Regions from separate parts of the Halomonas sp. DP8Y7-1 genome, predicted to be linked through region 1. Evidence: riboswitches for the same ligand, from Rfam matches in the RefSeq annotation. Region 1 holds a riboswitch; the other holds the start of a gene.
What was found. Region 1 has a riboswitch for thiamine pyrophosphate ahead of KUV41_RS09305 (3-oxoacyl-ACP reductase). Riboswitches for the same ligand answer to the same signal wherever they lie in the genome.

Region 1 (7,090 bases):
GACTACATCTCCGCACGTAACAGTCAGAACACTCGTGCCACGGTGCTGACGTTGATTGCCACCACACTGGGCACCTGGATCCTGTTTGGACCGGCCCAGGCTGCCACCTGGGGCGGTATCGCGGCGGTCATTGGCTACGCGCTCGGCTCCATGGTGCCTCGCCTGGTGATGATTCCTCTTGGTCGACGCATGCGGGAGCTGATTCCCGAAGGCCACGGCCTGACCGAGTTCGTGATCCACCGCTACGGCCGCACGATGTATGCGTTCACCCTGGCGATTATGCTGTTCTACCTGTTTATCTCTCTGGCTGCAGGGCTGACCGCCATCGCCCATATGGTGACCCTGCTGGCCCCCATCCCCCTCTGGCTGACCGCCAGCGTGGTGATGGTCGCTACCCTGCTCTACACCTTTTACGGCGGCCTGCGCACCACCATCTTCACTGACAAGGTGCAGATGCTGGTGATCCTGCCACTGCTGGCTCTCTTGCTCATGTTTGGCTGGCAGGCGGCGGGTGGCGTTGCGCCGACGCTCGAGGGGCTGCGCGAGCGTGCTCCGCAACTGCTGGATATCACCGATGCTGGCGGCCTGCGCGCTGGCCTGACCTTCTTTCTCGCGGTGATGCTGACGGGTCTGTTCTACCAAGGAACCTGGCAGAGGATCTATGCGGCCCGGGATACTCGCGTGCTCAGGCGTGGCTTCTGGATCGCGGGACTCTTCAACTTCCCGGTCATCGTGCTCATGGGTCTGTTCGGTCTGGCGTTCATCGGCCTGGGACTTGAGGGAGACGGCTCCGTCGCTCTGTTCAGCGTATTGTTGTCCGACGTGCCTCTGTGGTTTGCCTTGGCCCTGATTCCTCTTGGCCTTGCGCTGGTAATGAGTAGCGCCGACACAACGATCAATGCCACCTCCAGCATTATCGCCGTCGACATGCACAGGCTGCTGCCCCAGGCCAGTGAGGCGGCCTTGATGAGAATGGCACGCTGGCTCATCGTCGTCGCTGCAATACCAGTGACGTGGGTCGCTGCGCAGGGCTACAGCGTCCTCTACCTGTTCCTGCTGGCAGACCTGCTGTGCTCTGCCGCAGCCTTTCCGGTGTTTTTCGGCCTGTTCAACCGCCGCTATCACGGTCGCAATGCAGTGATCAGTACCGCAGCAGGTCTGCTGGCCGGACTGTGGATGTTCCCCTCGCCTAACGGTGGCACCGCGACACTCCTGGAATCTTTCCTGCTGGCTGCCTTTGTTCCGGTGCTGGTATCTCTCGTCCTGATGAAGCTGATGCCATCTCGGGAGAGCTACGACTTTGACCGAATGAGCGGCCTGGTGAGACGCTTCCAGAACTAAGGAAACGCTGAATAAATGTTTCGAGCGATGACAGGTCGGTAGCTGCCGGAGCGGAAAGACCGGAGTTTACATGCGGTTAAATGAGGATCTTGAGCACCGCCAGCAGCCGAGATATCGAGCGCAGTAATTTATGCAGTGTTTCCCTAAGGCAATCAAACCGACGCCACTGAACCGAAACCATAACGGCGGGGCGAGCTCCCCCGCTGTTATGGCGGATGTCTGTAGAGGCTGTCGTGCCTAGCAGCAGTGTGAACAAGACGCCAGCTCAGCAGCTGGGGCGTGACAATCCAAGATGGTCGCGCAGCGTCTTGCCCTCATATTCCCGGCGGAAGACCCCACGTCGCTGCAATTCCGGCACGACCTGCTCGACGAAGTCCTCGATGCCGTGAGGCAGTGAGGGTGGCATCAGGTTAAAGCCATCAGCCCCACCCTGTTCGACCCAGCGCTGCATCTCATCGGCAATTCCCTCCGGCGTGCCGACCATCGTGCAGTGCCCACCTCCAGCGGCAAGCCGTCCCATTAGCTGTCTCAGGGTTGGCCGTTCAGCCTCGATAATGCGCAGGATGGTGGCATAGCGTCCTTTCGGTCCTGTAAAGGCCTCCAGCGACGGCAGCGCGGGCACGGGCGCATCCAGCTCCCAGTGACTGACGTCCTGGCCGATAAACTGGCTCAACTGTCGCCGCGAGGCCTCTACCGGCAGCAACTCGTCGAGTTCACGCTGCTTGCGTCGGGCCTCTTCCTCGGTAGACCCGACGTAGGTCACAAGCCCCGGCATGATCGCCACCCTTGGACGGCCTGCGGCTTTCACCCTCGCCTTGAGGTCAGCGCAGTAAGCCTGGGCCGATGGCAGGTCGTAGGCCACCGCGTAAATGGCTTCGGCATAGCGTGCCGCCAGGTCTCGCCCCTGTTCTGATGCCCCGGCCTGAAATAGCACGGGATGGCCCTGTGGCGAGCGAGGCACCGTCAAGGGGCCATCGACCAGAAAATGCTCGCCGCGGTGATGAATCGGTTGCACTTGAGCAGCATCCGCATAATCGCCGTGGCGATCTCGCAGCAGCGCGCCATCGCTCCAGGAGTCCCACAGCGCCAGCACGGTATTGGCAAACTCTTCCGCTCTAGCGTAGCGCTGCGCGTGGCCCGGCATGCCTTCCAGGCCATGATTGCGCGCCTCGCTGTCGAACATTGACGTCACCAGGTTCCACCCAAGCCGTCCGCCCGAGATATGGTCCAGCGATGCCAGCATGCGAGCCGCATGAAATGGCGTATAGAAGGTGCTGGAGACGGTCGAGATCAGGCCGATATGCTGTGTGGCACGCGCCATCGCGGCAAGCATTGTCAGCGGCTCCAAGGTCCACAGCGGACCGTCTGCGACATTGCCCGCGGCATGGCCATCGGCAAAGAAAACCGCATCCAGGCGACCGCGTTCGGCAAGCTTGGCCAGCTCTTCGTAGTAGGCGATATCCGCCAATCGCTCGACGCTGGAACCAGGGTGTCGCCAGGCCGCCTTGTGATGACCGCAACCCAGGATGAAGAGATTCAAGTGCATGGAGGTCATCAGCCTTTCACCAGTCCGCCATCGACAATCAGATTCTGCCCGGTGATGGCCCTGGCCCACGGAGAAGCCAACAGCAGTACCGCGTCTGCAAACTCTTGCGGGGTGGTCACCCGTCGCAGCGGTGTGTTGGCGGCGATGAGGTCAAACACCGCGTCTGGTGTGGCCCTGGAAGCATCCGTCGTGCGCAGCAAGCCGCCGGACACCATATTGACGCTGATATTGTCTGGGCCGAGATCCTGCGCCAGCGTACGCGTCAGCGACAGCAGCGCCGCCTTGGCCGCGGTGTAGTCGTGATACGGCACCACCGGGTTCTGGAACAGGTTGGTACCGATATTGATGACACGCCCGACACCCGCCTCGCGCATGCCGGGAAGCGCTGCCTGAACCGTGTTGAGCGCACCACGCACCACACCCTGAAGTTGATGGTCCAGATGCTCCCAGCTCAGCGAGTCAGGCCCAGGCCGTGCGTCCCCATTGAATGCAAAGTCCGGCAGCGCATTGTTGACCACGGTAGTCACAGGCCCACCGAAGCGCTCACAGGCCCTCGCCAACATGGCCTCCACGCCATCCCGATCGCACACATCCGCAGCGACGGCCAAGGCGTGTTCCGGGTAATCAGCGACCAGCGCCCGGGCGCCTTCTTCGCTGCGGCGGTAGTTGACCACCACGCGAGCGCCTTCTCGCAGGAAGGCGCGCGCCAGGTGAGCGCCCAGACCACGTCCTGCGCCGGTAATCAGCACAATTTGAGCGGAGATATCAGGCGCAATGGGGTCGACAACAGGAGAGGTATCGGGAGCGGTCATGCGATGAGTCCTTGGTCGAGGCGGGGAACGCACGTCGAGCCAGGGACAGACGACTGCGCTGACATCCCTTCGCCGGTATGAACTGGATCAGGTTCGACGGGTATTTCTCAGCCCTGGCTCAGCCAGGACACCCCGTGTCATGCGATCTCGACCTTAGCCCATCACCTTGCCCGGAACAAGACAGCGGGTATCAAGCAGGTGAAAGGGCCTACCCTGATTTGCCATCCTGGCACACGCCGCGACAACCCTATCGCGCCCCGGCCCCTTCACCAATTAAATGTATACACATTTAAGCGACATCTTTCGACCTTCATGGCTTCGGGCTTTGCTTGCCTTCCCGCTGTGACTCTCGCCCATTCTCCCCCTCTGTCCTGACCCTCTCGTCTACCTTGTTACCACCCCCTACTTTGGTACTACCCATTATCGGATCGACGCTTAGAAGGACATTCAACGTATTGTTTATCAAAAATAAATTAATATAAGAGTGATCTATCTTTCATCATGAAAGGGAGCTGACGCGATCGCCAGCTCACTCGGCTCTAGCCTTTTCGATCTTTATTGTATATACATTATGACGGATTGACGGACCGCATCAGCGGTTCGCCAAGGAAGCGCTGAGCACCTCCGCTCAGGCATCGGTGCAGCGTTTCCCTAAGCCTGCCACACGCATCTGTGAGATCGGCCGATGACAACACCCGACAATGCTGATCCACTGCGCCACCTGGTAACGCCATCACCCGTGGAGAACAAGAATATGTCCGCCTCCAGCAGAAGGCCGCTAAGAAAAGCCGTCTTCATACCCACCTTTTCCATCATCATGGTGGCCGTGGCCACTGGCCTCATCAACAACGACATGCTGGTCGATGTTGCCAAAGGGGTCTTCTACATCTCCCTGTCTGACTTTGGCTGGCTGTATCAGCTGATTGCCGTAACGGCCCTGGTGGTGTCGGGCTTCATCTTCTTCTCCCGGGCCGGTGATATTCGGCTGGGTGGCAAGGATGCAACGCCTACCTTTTCCTTCGCTGCCACCTTCGCCATGGCGCTGACGGGGGGGATTGCCACGGGAGTCGTCACTTACTCCGTCAATGAACCGATCATCTATCTAGGCAACATCTACGGCGAAATCAGTCATCAAAGCTTCGCTCCCGGCAGTGGCGAGGCCGCCATCTTTGCCTTGGCAAGAAGCTTCCACAACTGGTCATTCATTCCCTACGCACTTTATTCCATCGTGGGGCTGATGATCGGCTACATGCACTTTAACCGCAGAGAACGCTTCTCGATCTCCTCAACCGTAAGCCCCGTACTGGGCAGGCACGGCAGCAAGATCTGGGTAAGGTCCCTGATCGATATCATTTCCGTTCTGGCCATCGCGCTCGGCCTGGCCTCTTCTCTTGGCGCAGGTCTGGCATTGATCAGCTCAGGCATCGAGGCACAGTACGGCATCGAATCCAACGCCATGACCTGGCTGGTGCTGACGATTGCCATCTCGGCGATCTTCATCACCTCCGCTGTCTCGGGATTGAAACGCGGCATCCGCGTGCTGTCATCGATCAACGCCTATATCTTCTATGCCTTCGTCGCGATTCTGATCATTGTCGGGCCCCTCAACTATATTCTGAGCCTGTCGGTGACAAGCCTCGGCTACTGGGCAGACAACTTCTTCCTTTGGGCTTTCGATACCAAGGAGTCTGGTGGCGAAGCGCTGGTCACCTGGTGGACGATGTATGACTGGTCGATCTGGATCGCCTACGCCCCCCTCATGGGACTGTTTCTGGCCCGTATCTCCTACGGCAGAACGCTCAGGGAGTTTCTCATCATCAACTGGATTCTGCCCTCGGTCTTCGGCCTGGTCTGGTTTGCCATCTGGGGTGGGTCCGCCCTCAAATGGCAGATGGATGGAACGCTGGATCTGATCAGCATCATCAATGACAGCGGCGCGGTATCCGGACTCTGGGGCTTCCTCCAGCACCTGCCCATGGCCAGCCTGCTGGTACCGCTGGCGATTTTCACCCTGGTCATTTCGTTTGCAACGGCGGCAGACTCCATGTCATCGACCATCGCGACCATCTGCACCAGCAACATGTCCGCAGAAGAGGAGTCGCCCAAGCAGCAGAAGATTCTGTGGGGTCTGTCGATCGCGGCTATCGCCTATGTGATGGTGGCCTTCGGCGGGGGCGCCCAAGGCGTCGATGGCATCAAGTATCTTGCCGCAGCGGGAGGCTTTACCGTGGTCTTCCTGTTCGTGCTGATATTGATCAGCGCCGTGCGAACCTTCATGACTCGCTCCCCCCAAGGTGCTGCTAAGCAGCCGGCCGAAGTCTCTCAGCCGGTGACGGGAGGCGTGAATGAGTAACCCGGTCGTAGTCTCAGACGTAGCCCCCGGCTGGCTGGAGGTCATCGCCGTCGCCCGCCATGGACGCGAGCTGACGCTGGATGAGGGTCGCTGGGCACGCATCGAGCGGGCCCGCCAGGTGGTCGAGCAGATGGCGGATGCCAGCACTCCCTACTATGGCATTAACACCGGTCTGGGAGCGCTGTGTGACGTGGTGCTGGATCGCCAACAACTAAGAGACCTGTCGCGCAATACCCTGATGAGCCATGCCTGCGGAGTCGGAGCCCCCCTGCGGGTCGAACAGGTCCGTGCCATCATGTGCTGCGCGGTCATCAACTGGAGCCATGGGCATTCGGGCATCAGCCCGGGCATCGTCCAGGGACTGCTGGCATTTCTTAATATGGGCATCACCCCGGTGGTGCCAGGCCGGGGGTCTGTGGGCTACCTCACACACATGGCCCATATTGGTCTGGCCTTGCTGGGCGTCGGTGAGGTCGACCATGCCGGTGAACGACGCCCCGCCAGCGACGTGCTCGCTCAGCATGCGCTGACACCCGTCGTGCTGGGTCCCAAGGATGGGCTCAGTCTGGTCAATGGCACCGCCGCCATGACAGGGCTTGCCTGTATCGCCCTGGACGATGCCCATGTGCTTGCCGACTGGGCCGACGCCATCGGCGCTGCCAGTTTCGAGGCGCTGTCAGGCCAGCAGGCTGCCTTCACGCCTGAGGTGCTGGCGCTGAAGGGTCAGCCTGGCGTGGTGCGCAGTGGCGCCAACTTACGGCGACTGCTAGCCGACAGCCAGCACCTGCAGCAGTGTCAGGGCCACCACCTGCAGGATGCGCTCAGCCTGCGGGCCATGCCCCAGGTCCATGGCAGTTGCCGAGAACAGCTTGAGCACGCGATACGCCTGGTCGACGGAGAGATCAGCGCAGCTACCGACAACCCTCTGGTGATCGACGAAGGCACCCATGCCAGAATCGTGTCACAGGCCAATCCTCATGGGGCGCCGGTCGCCCTGGCCTGTGACAGCCTCGCCATGGCGGTGTGTGAGTGGGCATC
Region 2 (9,701 bases), 120 kb from region 1:
GATCACGCTGGAACAGGTGGCCGAGCTTGGCATCGGTCCGGTGGTAACGGTAGTGGCCGGGGTCATCCTGACCATCGTCGCGGGTGGGGTGCTGGCGCGGCTGCTTGGCCTGCGCAATGACCTGGGCCTGCTGACCGGGGGATCGGTCGCCATCTGCGGTGCATCGGCAGCCCTGGCGCTGTCGGCGGCGATGCCTCGTAACGAGGTGGCCGAGCGCAATACCATCCTGACGGTGGTTGGCGTGACCACGCTATCCACGGCGGCCATGGTGCTGTATCCGCTGCTGGTGGGAGCGCTGGAGCTGAGCGACACCCAGGCGGGTATTTTTCTGGGCGGCACGATACATGATGTGGCCCAGGTCGTCGGTGCCGGCTATATGATCTCGGACGAAACGGGCGATATCTCGACCTTCGTCAAGCTGCTGCGGGTCGCCATGCTGGTGCCGGCGGTGATGGTCTTCATGCTGCTGTTTCGGCGAGCCAGGATGGCGGAAGGCGGTGCGGATGGCGCCAAGGTCCCCATGTTCCCGAGCTTCCTGATTGCGTTTGTGGTGCTGGTACTGATCAATAGTCTCGGCGTGATACCCCCGGTGATGGTGGAGGGTATGACGGACCTGTCGCGCTGGTGCCTGGTGACGGCGATTGCCGCGCTGGGGATCAAGACGTCGTTTCAGAAGCTGGCCGTGGTGGGGTGGAAACCGGTCATTCTGATGATTGCCGAGACGCTGTTCCTGCTTGGCCTGGTGCTGGTGTGCCTGTATACCGGTATCGCGGAGTGGTGACCGTGGAGGCAGGCGTGGCAGACAACCTAGCCCCGGCAACTCCGGGGCTAGGTGGTATCAGCGCCGAGATGCGGCGATCAGGACGCCAGTGGCGGCATTGACGTGACGGGAAACGTCGGCGGGCCGCTATTGTCCAGCCTGTATCGCCGTCAGCGCAATCGTGTAGACGATGTCTTCGACCAGGGCGCCCCGTGACAGATCGTTTACCGGCTTGTTGAGGCCCTGCAGCATGGGGCCGATGCTGACCACCCGGGCACTGCGCTGGACCGCCTTGTAGGTGGTGTTGCCGGTATTGAGGTCAGGGAAGACAAACACCGTAGCGCGCCCTGCCACCGGCGAGTCCGGTGCCTTTTGCCGGGCCACGCTGGCGATCGCCGCAGCGTCATATTGCAGAGGACCATCGATGGGCAGGTGTGGGGCTTTCTGGCGGGCGATGCGGGTGGCTTCTCGGACTTTGTCAACGTCAGCACCGGTGCCTGACTCGCCGGTGGAATAGCTGATCATGGCGACCCTGGGCTCGATGCCGAAGGCCTCGGCGCTGGCCGCACTCTGCAAGGCAATCTCGGCCAGCGCGTCGGCGTCCGGGTCAGGATTGACCGCGCAGTCGCCGTAGACCACCACCTGATCGGGCAGCAGCATAAAGAAAACCGACGACACTTGAGCATATCCGGGGGCGGTCTTGATCAGCTGAAAGGCCGGTCGAACGGTGTTGGCGGTGGTGTGTATCGCCCCTGATACCAACCCATCGACCTCGCCTTCCGCCAACATCATGGTGCCCAGAACCACACTGTCGTGAAGCTGGGCCTCGGCGGTCAAGGGGGTCAGCTTGCCCTTGCGCCGTTCCACCATGGGGGCGATGAAGCGGCAACGTTCGCTGTCGGGGTCGAGAATCTGCAGATCATCGGGCAATTCCAGGCCGCGGGCCTTGGCCACTTCCACAATGGCCTGGCGCTTACCCAGCAAGACGCAGTTGGCGATGCCGCGGCGTTGGCACAGGATGGCTGCTTCCAGGGTGCGTGGCTCATCCCCTTCGGGCAGCACGATGCGCTGGCGCTTTTGCTGGGCCATGCTGACCAATTGATGGCGAAAGGCCGCTGGAGACAGTCGGCGCTGGGTCTCGTCGTCCATCAATGCCAGCAGCCATTCTCGATCGAGGTGATCCGCCACAAAGGCGCTGATGGCCTCCGCCCGTTCCTGGTCATCCACCGGAATCCCACCGGGGATGTCGGTCAGTTTGGCTACCGTGGTGAAGCTGTCGGTATCGACGGACAGGACAGGCAGGCCGGAGGATAGTGCTGGCTGGCAGACGTCGATCAGCTGCTTGCTGGGGGTTTCGCCGTGGGTTAGCAGGAGGCCCGCCAGGGGCACCCCGTTCATGGTGGCGAGGGCAGCAGCCAGCAGGGTGTCGTCGCGATCACCAGGGGACACGATGAGTTCGCCCGGGCGCAATGCATACAGCAGATGCTCGGCGCTGCGGGCACCCAGGGTGGTATGGGCGACGCGACGTCTATCAGCATCACCGTGATGCAGGATCCTGGCGCCGAGGGCGCGGGCCACATCCAGGGTCCGCGGCGCGGTCAGCGCGGCGCGATAGGGTACCGCGGCCACTACCGGCAGGCTCTGCTCGGATGCCGTGGCCAGTTGGTCCTGCCAGTGCTGGCGGTGGGCGCTGGCTTCACGATCACTGACGGAGGCCAGGGTCTGATCGCTGGCCGAGTCATCGCCGTCACTGGGCAGGCGCATCAGAATGGTGCCGAGGGTACGCCTGGAACCCACCGCGTCGATGCTCTGGCGATGGAAGGCCAGGCTCTTGGCCAGCTCCTTCAGGTCGCTCGTCTGGCCATCGGCGACCAGAATCACCTGGGCGTCCAGGGCGCTGGCAAGACGTACATTGAGATCCAGGGCGTAGGCGTTCTTGCGCAGGGGGCGAATGCCTTCCACGACGATGAAGGCCGGCCGCTTGCCGGTCGCCGGTTTGGCGACCCGTGAATGGCGTTCGACGGCAAGCTCAAGCAGACCGTCGCTGTCATTTCTGCCCAGGTAGTGCTCCACGTCTTCCCGGGGCACTGGACGAGGCGAGCCGATGCCCAGGGTGCTGGCGACCAGCGAGCGAGCCCTTTCGGCGCTGTTGCTATCGTCATCGATGCCCTCTGCCTGGCTGAATGGCTGCAGGAAGCCTGCCTCCAGGCCCAGGGTATCCAGTGCGCGCAGCATTCCCAGCGCCGCAGAGGTCAGGGCGACCCCCTCATCCACCGGGATCAACAGCAGGGTACGGGGTTGCAGGCTCATACGGCTTCCTCGGACCTGTCGGCCAGTGCCAGACGGGTGATCAGTGCTCGGGTCTGGCTGGCGATATAGCCTTCTTCATCGGTGGGAATGACGCGGATTTCCGGCGAACCGGACTCGCTGGCGTCATGGATGGCACCTTCGCTGCCGCGCGCAAGAGCGCTGTTGGCAGCGCTATCGAGATGCACGCCCAGCGCCTTGAGGTGGCCCAGCGTGCGGGCCCGAATCAGCGACGAGTTTTCTCCTATGCCGCCAGTGAAGGCGATGCCATCGACCCGAGGAAGCGCGCAGGCGAGACCGGCCAGGGTCTTGGCCAGGCGATAGCAGAACACTTCGATGGCCAGGGTCGCGCCGGGGTGTCCTGCGCCTGCGGCCTGCTCCAGCTCGCGCATGTCATTGGTCAGGCCAGATACGCCGAGAAGGCCGCTCTTCTGGTTGAGCAGCAGGTCAATCGATTCCAGCGACATCCCTAGCTGGCGGGCCAGATGGAGGTGCAGGCCCGGGTCGACGTCGCCACTGCGTGTGCCCATCACCAGCCCCTCCAGGGGCGTCATGCCCATGCTGGTATCCTGGCTTTCGCCTTCCCAGACTGCGGTTGCGGAGCAGCCATTGCCGAGATGGGCGATCAGCCAACCTCCGTGTCCCCGCTCGCTGACCTCGGCCAGGCGCTCGCTGACGTAGGCGTGACTGGAGCCGTGGAAGCCGTAGCGCCGGATGCCGTGGCGCTGATACAGGTCTTCGGGAATCGCATAGCGGTAGGCGTGGGCCGGCAGGGTCTGGTGGAAGGCGGTATCGAATACCGCCACCTGGGGCAGGTGCTCGAACAGACGTCGGGTGGCGGTGATGCCATCCAGGTTGGCCGGGTTATGCAAGGGTGCCAGGCTGACGGTCTGGCGAATGGTGCGGACTACCGTGTCGTCCAGCAGCGTGGCGCAGGTGAAGCGCTCGCCGCCGTGGACCACCCGGTGCCCGATGCCGACGGGACGTTGATCACCCAGGTGGTCGAGGATGGTCTTGAGCGCCAGGGCGTGGGTGGCTCGAGGTAGCGAAATGTCACGCCGGTTGCCGTGCTCTTCTTCCAGCTTCAGGCAGGCATCGTGGCTGCCCAGGCGCTCAGCAATGCCTGATATCCGAGGTGCGCCAGGGGTCTGATCGACCAGCGCAAACTTGATCGAGGAGGAGCCGCAGTTGATCACCAGTATCGGGGCTTTCATGCCATCTCCAGAGAAAGACGCCTTGTTAAGGCGTGTAAACGGGGGGGGGGATGGCGGCGAATCTAGCACCGCGGCCGGTGCCTCATAATTGTCCTGGGGAGGTAGGGAGGGCCAGTTGCTGGTGGAACAGCACAGCTTGTGACGACCATCAAGTGACAGGGCAAAGAGGTTAGACTTTGGTAGCAATTTGTGCGATGCAGCGTGAAGGCTGCCGGCGGCCCTGAATCTCCGCCGCAGCATTCGCTTTGCGGCAGCCTCCTTCCCGCCCGCGGGGCCGCGGGCGGGAAGGAGGCCGTGATGGGCTTGCGTCAGACTTCCTTGTACAGGGCACCGCCTTGCTGGCGGAAGGCTTGTGCCTGCGCCTCCATGCCCGCCATGACCGCCTCGCTGTCGCCGTCCAGGCCGTTGTCGCGGGCATAGTCTCGGACTTCCTGGCTGATCTTCATGGAGCAGAACTTGGGTCCGCACATGGAGCAGAAGTGGGCCACCTTGGCCGCGTCCTTGGGCAGCGTCTCGTCGTGGTAGGCGCGGGCCGTGTCCGGGTCCAGGCCCAGGTTGAACTGGTCCTCCCAGCGGAACTCGAAGCGTGCCTTGGACAGCGCATTGTCCCGGCGCTGAGCGCCGGGGTGCCCCTTGGCCAGATCCGCCGCATGGGCGGCGATCTTGTACGTGATGATCCCGGTCTTGACGTCGTCCTTGTCGGGCAGGCCCAGGTGCTCCTTGGGGGTGACGTAGCAGAGCATGGCGCAGCCGTACCAGCCGATCATCGCCGCGCCGATGCCTGAGGTGATGTGGTCATAGCCGGGAGCGATGTCGGTGACCAGCGGGCCCAGGGTGTAGAAGGGCGCCTCGTCGCAGTACTCGAGCTGCTTGTCCATGTTCTCCTTGATCAGGTGCATGGGCACGTGGCCGGGCCCTTCTATCATCACCTGCACGTCGTGCTTCCAGGCAATGTGGGTCAGCTCGCCCAGGGTCTTGAGTTCGGCCATCTGAGCTTCGTCATTGGCATCTGCCACGGATCCCGGGCGCAGCCCATCGCCCAGCGAGAAGGCCACGTCATACTGCTTGCAGATCTCGCAGATCTCCTCGAAGTGGGTGTAGAGGAAGCTTTCCTGGTGGTGATAGAGGCACCACTTGGCCATGATCGAGCCCCCCCGCGAGACGATGCCGGTGACTCGGCCAGCGGTCAGCGGCACATAGCGAAGAAGCACACCGGCGTGGATGGTGAAATAGTCCACCCCCTGTTCCGCCTGCTCGATCAAGGTGTCGCGAAAGACCTCCCAGGTCAGGTCCTCGGCCACGCCCTTGACCTTTTCCAGCGCCTGATAGAGTGGCACGGTACCGATTGGCACCGGTGAGTTGCGGATGATCCACTCACGGGTTTCATGGATGTTCTGTCCAGTGGACAGGTCCATGATCGTATCCGCCCCCCAGCGAATCCCCCAGGTCATCTTGTCCACTTCCTCTTCGATGGAGGAGGTCACCGCAGAGTTGCCTAGATTGCCGTTGATCTTCACCAGAAAGTTACGCCCGATGATCATCGGCTCGGCTTCGGGATGATTGATGTTGGCCGGGATGATGGCACGTCCGGCGGCCACTTCCTGGCGCACGAACTCGGGGGTGATCTCATCCGGCAAACGGGCTCCGAACGACTGGCCGGGGTGCTGGTGGCCAAGTATCGCTTCGACCTCGTCACTGCCACGATAAGGGTCCTGAAGGGCCTGTCGACGTTGATTCTCGCGAAGTGCAATGAACTCCATTTCCGGTGTGATGATGCCGCGCCGCGCGTAATGCAATTGGGTGACGTTGCCCGGGCGGCCATCGGCGGTCCTGGTGGCGCGGCGTGGTGTGCGCGTCAGCTCGAAGCGCAGCGGTGCCAGCAGTGGGTCATTGGCACGCCGGCGGCCGTACTCGGAGGTGGGACCGTCGAGCCACTCGGTGTCGTTGCGCTCCTCAATCCAGGGCCTGCGCAACTCGGCCAGTCCCTTGCGCAGATCGACCTGTATCGCCGGGTCGGTATAGGGGCCTGAGGTGTCGTACACCAGTAGCGGTGGATTGGCTTCGTCGGCGCCTGAAGTGCGCGTCGGCGACAGGGTGATTTCGCGAAATGGCACCCGCAGGTCGGGGCGGGAGCCCTCTACATAGACCTTGCGAGAGCCTGGCAGGGGAGTGACGGCGGCCTGGTCGACCCTGGCCGTCTCGGCCAGGAAGTGGGCGTCATGGCGGGATCTCGGATGAGACGAGGGATGGTCGAGTGACATAGGTGGTTTCCTCTCACGGCGGTGCAGGGCAAGTGGCGTCGCCCTGATGGTGGTAATGGCACGTCGCGAGGGAGAAGGGGGCGTCGAGGCCGTGGCCGTGAGCGCTTGATCCCTACGCTGGTCCTCGCCTCGATGCCGTAACATCGGGGGTATCCCCAGATCAGGTTCAACGGGTCTCATGCGCTGCATGATCTCAGCCGCTGGCTGCGGCACCCCGTCAAGCGTTGCTGTTGTCAGCTTGTCTGTGTTGTCGAGCGCGATCGCCCAGGTCGATCGCCCAAAGGCGTCGCCAAGGTCAGTCGCTCAGCTCCAGTCCCATCTGCCAGAAGTCGGTCTCGAGACGGGTCGCGTCGCTAAAGATGCGCGCCAGCCGGTCGAAACGAGCGCTCGATACCTGGCTGAGCTGGTCGTCGAGCCAGTGCCTTTCGCGCACGGCCGAGGCCTGAAAGTCAGGGCTTGCGTACATGGTGATCCAGGCATCGTAGGGATTGTCGCCACCACGCAGCGTCTCGGGATGATCCGCCAGCCAGCGACCGATATCGGCGTAGCCGACCATGCAGGGCGCCAGGGCAACGTGCAGGTCCAGCAGATCACCACGACTGCCGGTGTCGAGGACGTAGCGGGTATAGGCCAGGGTGGCACGTGCCTCCGGTAGACGGCTGAGCTCGCTGTCGTCAATGCCCCATTCTCGGCAGTAGGCAAGATGCAGGCCCAGTTCGACCTCGAGGATCGTCTGCATCCCCTTGAAGGCCCCCTGCAAGCTCTCCAGGTCCTGGCTCTTGTAGGCAGCAAGGGCGTAGGCGCGTGAAAACTGCAGGAGAAACAGGTAGTCCTGCTTCAGATAGTGGCGAAAGCTGGCGTCATTCAGGTCGCCGCGCCCAAGTGCACGAACGAAGTCGTGCTCGGTATAGCGCCGCCAGTCGTCGCGGCAGGCAGCGATCAGATCGTTGAAGCAATAGCCCATGATAGCTCCGGCATAGTGGATCCGGTGGGCGGGGCAGAGAAGGACGGCGGGGAGGAAGGGCAGGCCCCCGCAGGGAAGGCGTGCCACCGCCTGATTCCCTACGCCGGTTCAAGGTGTGAGTCCACACCGCACCCGGATCAGGTTCCACGGGATCGGTGCTGTCGGGCCGCTACACCACGCTGGCCCTGCACCATCTCAGCCGGATTGACCGGCACCCCGTCAAGCGAGTCGACCGCAGTCTAGCACGCCCCTGCGGCTTTGCCAGACACCACTTTCGGATAGCATCGGAAGGGGGCGTCAAGGGAGGTTGTCGAGAGAGACTACCTAATGATGACGCCGCGGCCATGAGGGTCACGGCCGCGGCGTCCTGCACCGACGCTGATGATGGCTTATGATGGATCAGCGACGATCTGGCGTGGGGGTGTCGATCGGGTGGCCAGGGTCGCTGTGCACCTCAGCCGATTGATGGGGGCGTCGGAAGGACTGCACAGGCATGTCTCGGGGACGCTCGCTGGGGGGAGCGGCCGGCGCGCCCGATGAGGGTAGCTGACTCTCGATGTGTAGATCGGCGACGACCCTGGGGGGGCGTGTCTCACTGGGTACCAGCAGAAGCCCGGCGCGGGCCAGGCGGCGGCCGATGGTCAGGCTGGAGCTCCAGCGCACCAGCGGAGCCGCCAGCACCAGGCCGAGCCAGACGGGCGTCAGCCAGAGAAAGAAGCTCGGAGTGTAGGCCCAGGTGACAAGAGCCCACACCGCACCAATCAGCGACCACAGCCAGGTATGGCGGAAGGCTTCCCGCCAGGGCAGTGCCCGCCCCTCTCGGGATTGCGGGTCCCAGGCAACGGTACGACCGGTCAGCACCTGGATCACGAAACGGCTGTGGAAGACCATCATCAGCGGTGCGATCAGCATGGCGAACAGGGTCTCCACCAGCATGCTCAAGACCAGTTTTGGGCGTCCCCCGTAGCCCTCTGGATCCCGCATGAGACCAAGTATCAGTCCCAGCACCTTGGGCATCAGCAGCATGCCCAAGGTGCCGATCAACAAGGGAATGATCAGGTTGGGCGGAGCGATGGGCCAGTCAGGGAACAACTGCGAGCTGGCGGTGAAGAAGTTCGTGGGAACGAGAGCCCTGATCAGCGCATCGATGGTACTGATGACCAGGATCGCCAGCCACACCAGCGACGACAGGTAGGCCAGCGCGCCGAAGAAGAAGTGCAGACGGCTCAGCACATGCAGGCCGTGGCCATTCAGCAGGCGCAGATGCTGCAGGTTGCCCTGTACCCAACGTCGATCACGCTTGGCATAGTCGAGAATGTGGCTGGGCATTTCCTCATAGCTGCCGCCCAGGTCGGTGCGCATGCGCACCTGCCAGCCGGCTCGGCGCAACAGCGCTGCCTCGACAAAGTCATGACTGAGGATATCGCCACCCAGGGGCGGCTTGCCGGGGAGCTCGGGAAGGCCACAGGCGTCGGTGAACGCGTCCACCCGAATGATGGCATTGTGGCCAAAATAGTTGGCTGCGGTGGCGTGCCAGAAGCTCAGCCCTGCCGCCAGCATGGGCGAGTAAAGCGCGGCAGCGAATTGATTGCAGCGCCCGAACAGACTTTGCTGGCGCACGGGAATGGGCACCGTCTGAAGGAGCCCCAGTCGAGGATTGGCCATCATCTCGTCGATGAGCTCGACCACCGTGGTACCGCTCATCAGACTGTCGGCGTCGACCACCAGCATATAGTCGTAGTGGCTGCCCCAGCGGGTGCAGAAGTCGCCCAAGTTGCCTGCCTTGCGTCCTGCGTTGCTGTCCCGGTGGCGATAGTGCAGCCGGCAGTGGCCCTCGAGTCGCTGCTGCAGCGCTGCCATGGCGGCCTTTTCTTCCGCCACGACGGCGTCGTCGGTGCTATCGCTGAGCACGAAGGCCTCGACGTCGATGCCCTCCGGCAGCTCGCCAAGGTCCATGCAGGTCGTCTCGAGCCCAGCCGCGACCCGGGCCACGTCCTCGTTGTGGATCGGCATGACCAAGGCGGTGCGAGAGCGAGAGCCGGCGGGCCTCATCGGTCCGGGGCCACGCCGCTTGAGGCTCAAGGGGTCACGCCCAGTGAGGTGAAGCACAAACCCGATCACGGCGCTCCAGAAGGCCATGGTGATCCAACCGAAGGTGATCGCAAACAGCCCCAGGATGGCCATTTCCAGGGGAG

Region 2: it holds a riboswitch for thiamine pyrophosphate, as region 1 does, so the genes downstream of both, thiC (phosphomethylpyrimidine synthase ThiC) here and KUV41_RS09305 (3-oxoacyl-ACP reductase) in region 1, are expected to answer to the same signal.

What each region holds. Positions count from the first base shown of each region.
Region 1 covers NZ_JAHVIN010000005.1:917,254-924,343, reverse strand. The annotation lists gene KUV41_RS09315 (sodium:solute symporter family protein) at 1-1,341, shown strand, start outside; gene KUV41_RS09310 (LLM class flavin-dependent oxidoreductase) at 1,607-2,896, opposite strand; gene KUV41_RS09305 (3-oxoacyl-ACP reductase) at 2,896-3,699, opposite strand; TPP riboswitch at 3,747-3,844, opposite strand; gene KUV41_RS09300 (BCCT family transporter) at 4,385-6,052, shown strand; gene hutH (histidine ammonia-lyase) at 6,045-7,090, shown strand, end outside.
Region 2 covers NZ_JAHVIN010000005.1:797,053-806,753, forward strand. The annotation lists gene KUV41_RS08760 (YeiH family protein) at 1-781, shown strand, start outside; gene pta (phosphate acetyltransferase) at 908-3,070, opposite strand; gene KUV41_RS08770 (acetate/propionate family kinase) at 3,067-4,281, opposite strand; gene thiC (phosphomethylpyrimidine synthase ThiC) at 4,590-6,542, opposite strand; TPP riboswitch at 6,635-6,769, opposite strand; gene tenA (thiaminase II) at 6,838-7,506, opposite strand; TPP riboswitch at 7,584-7,735, opposite strand; gene mdoH (glucans biosynthesis glucosyltransferase MdoH) at 7,906-9,701, opposite strand, start outside.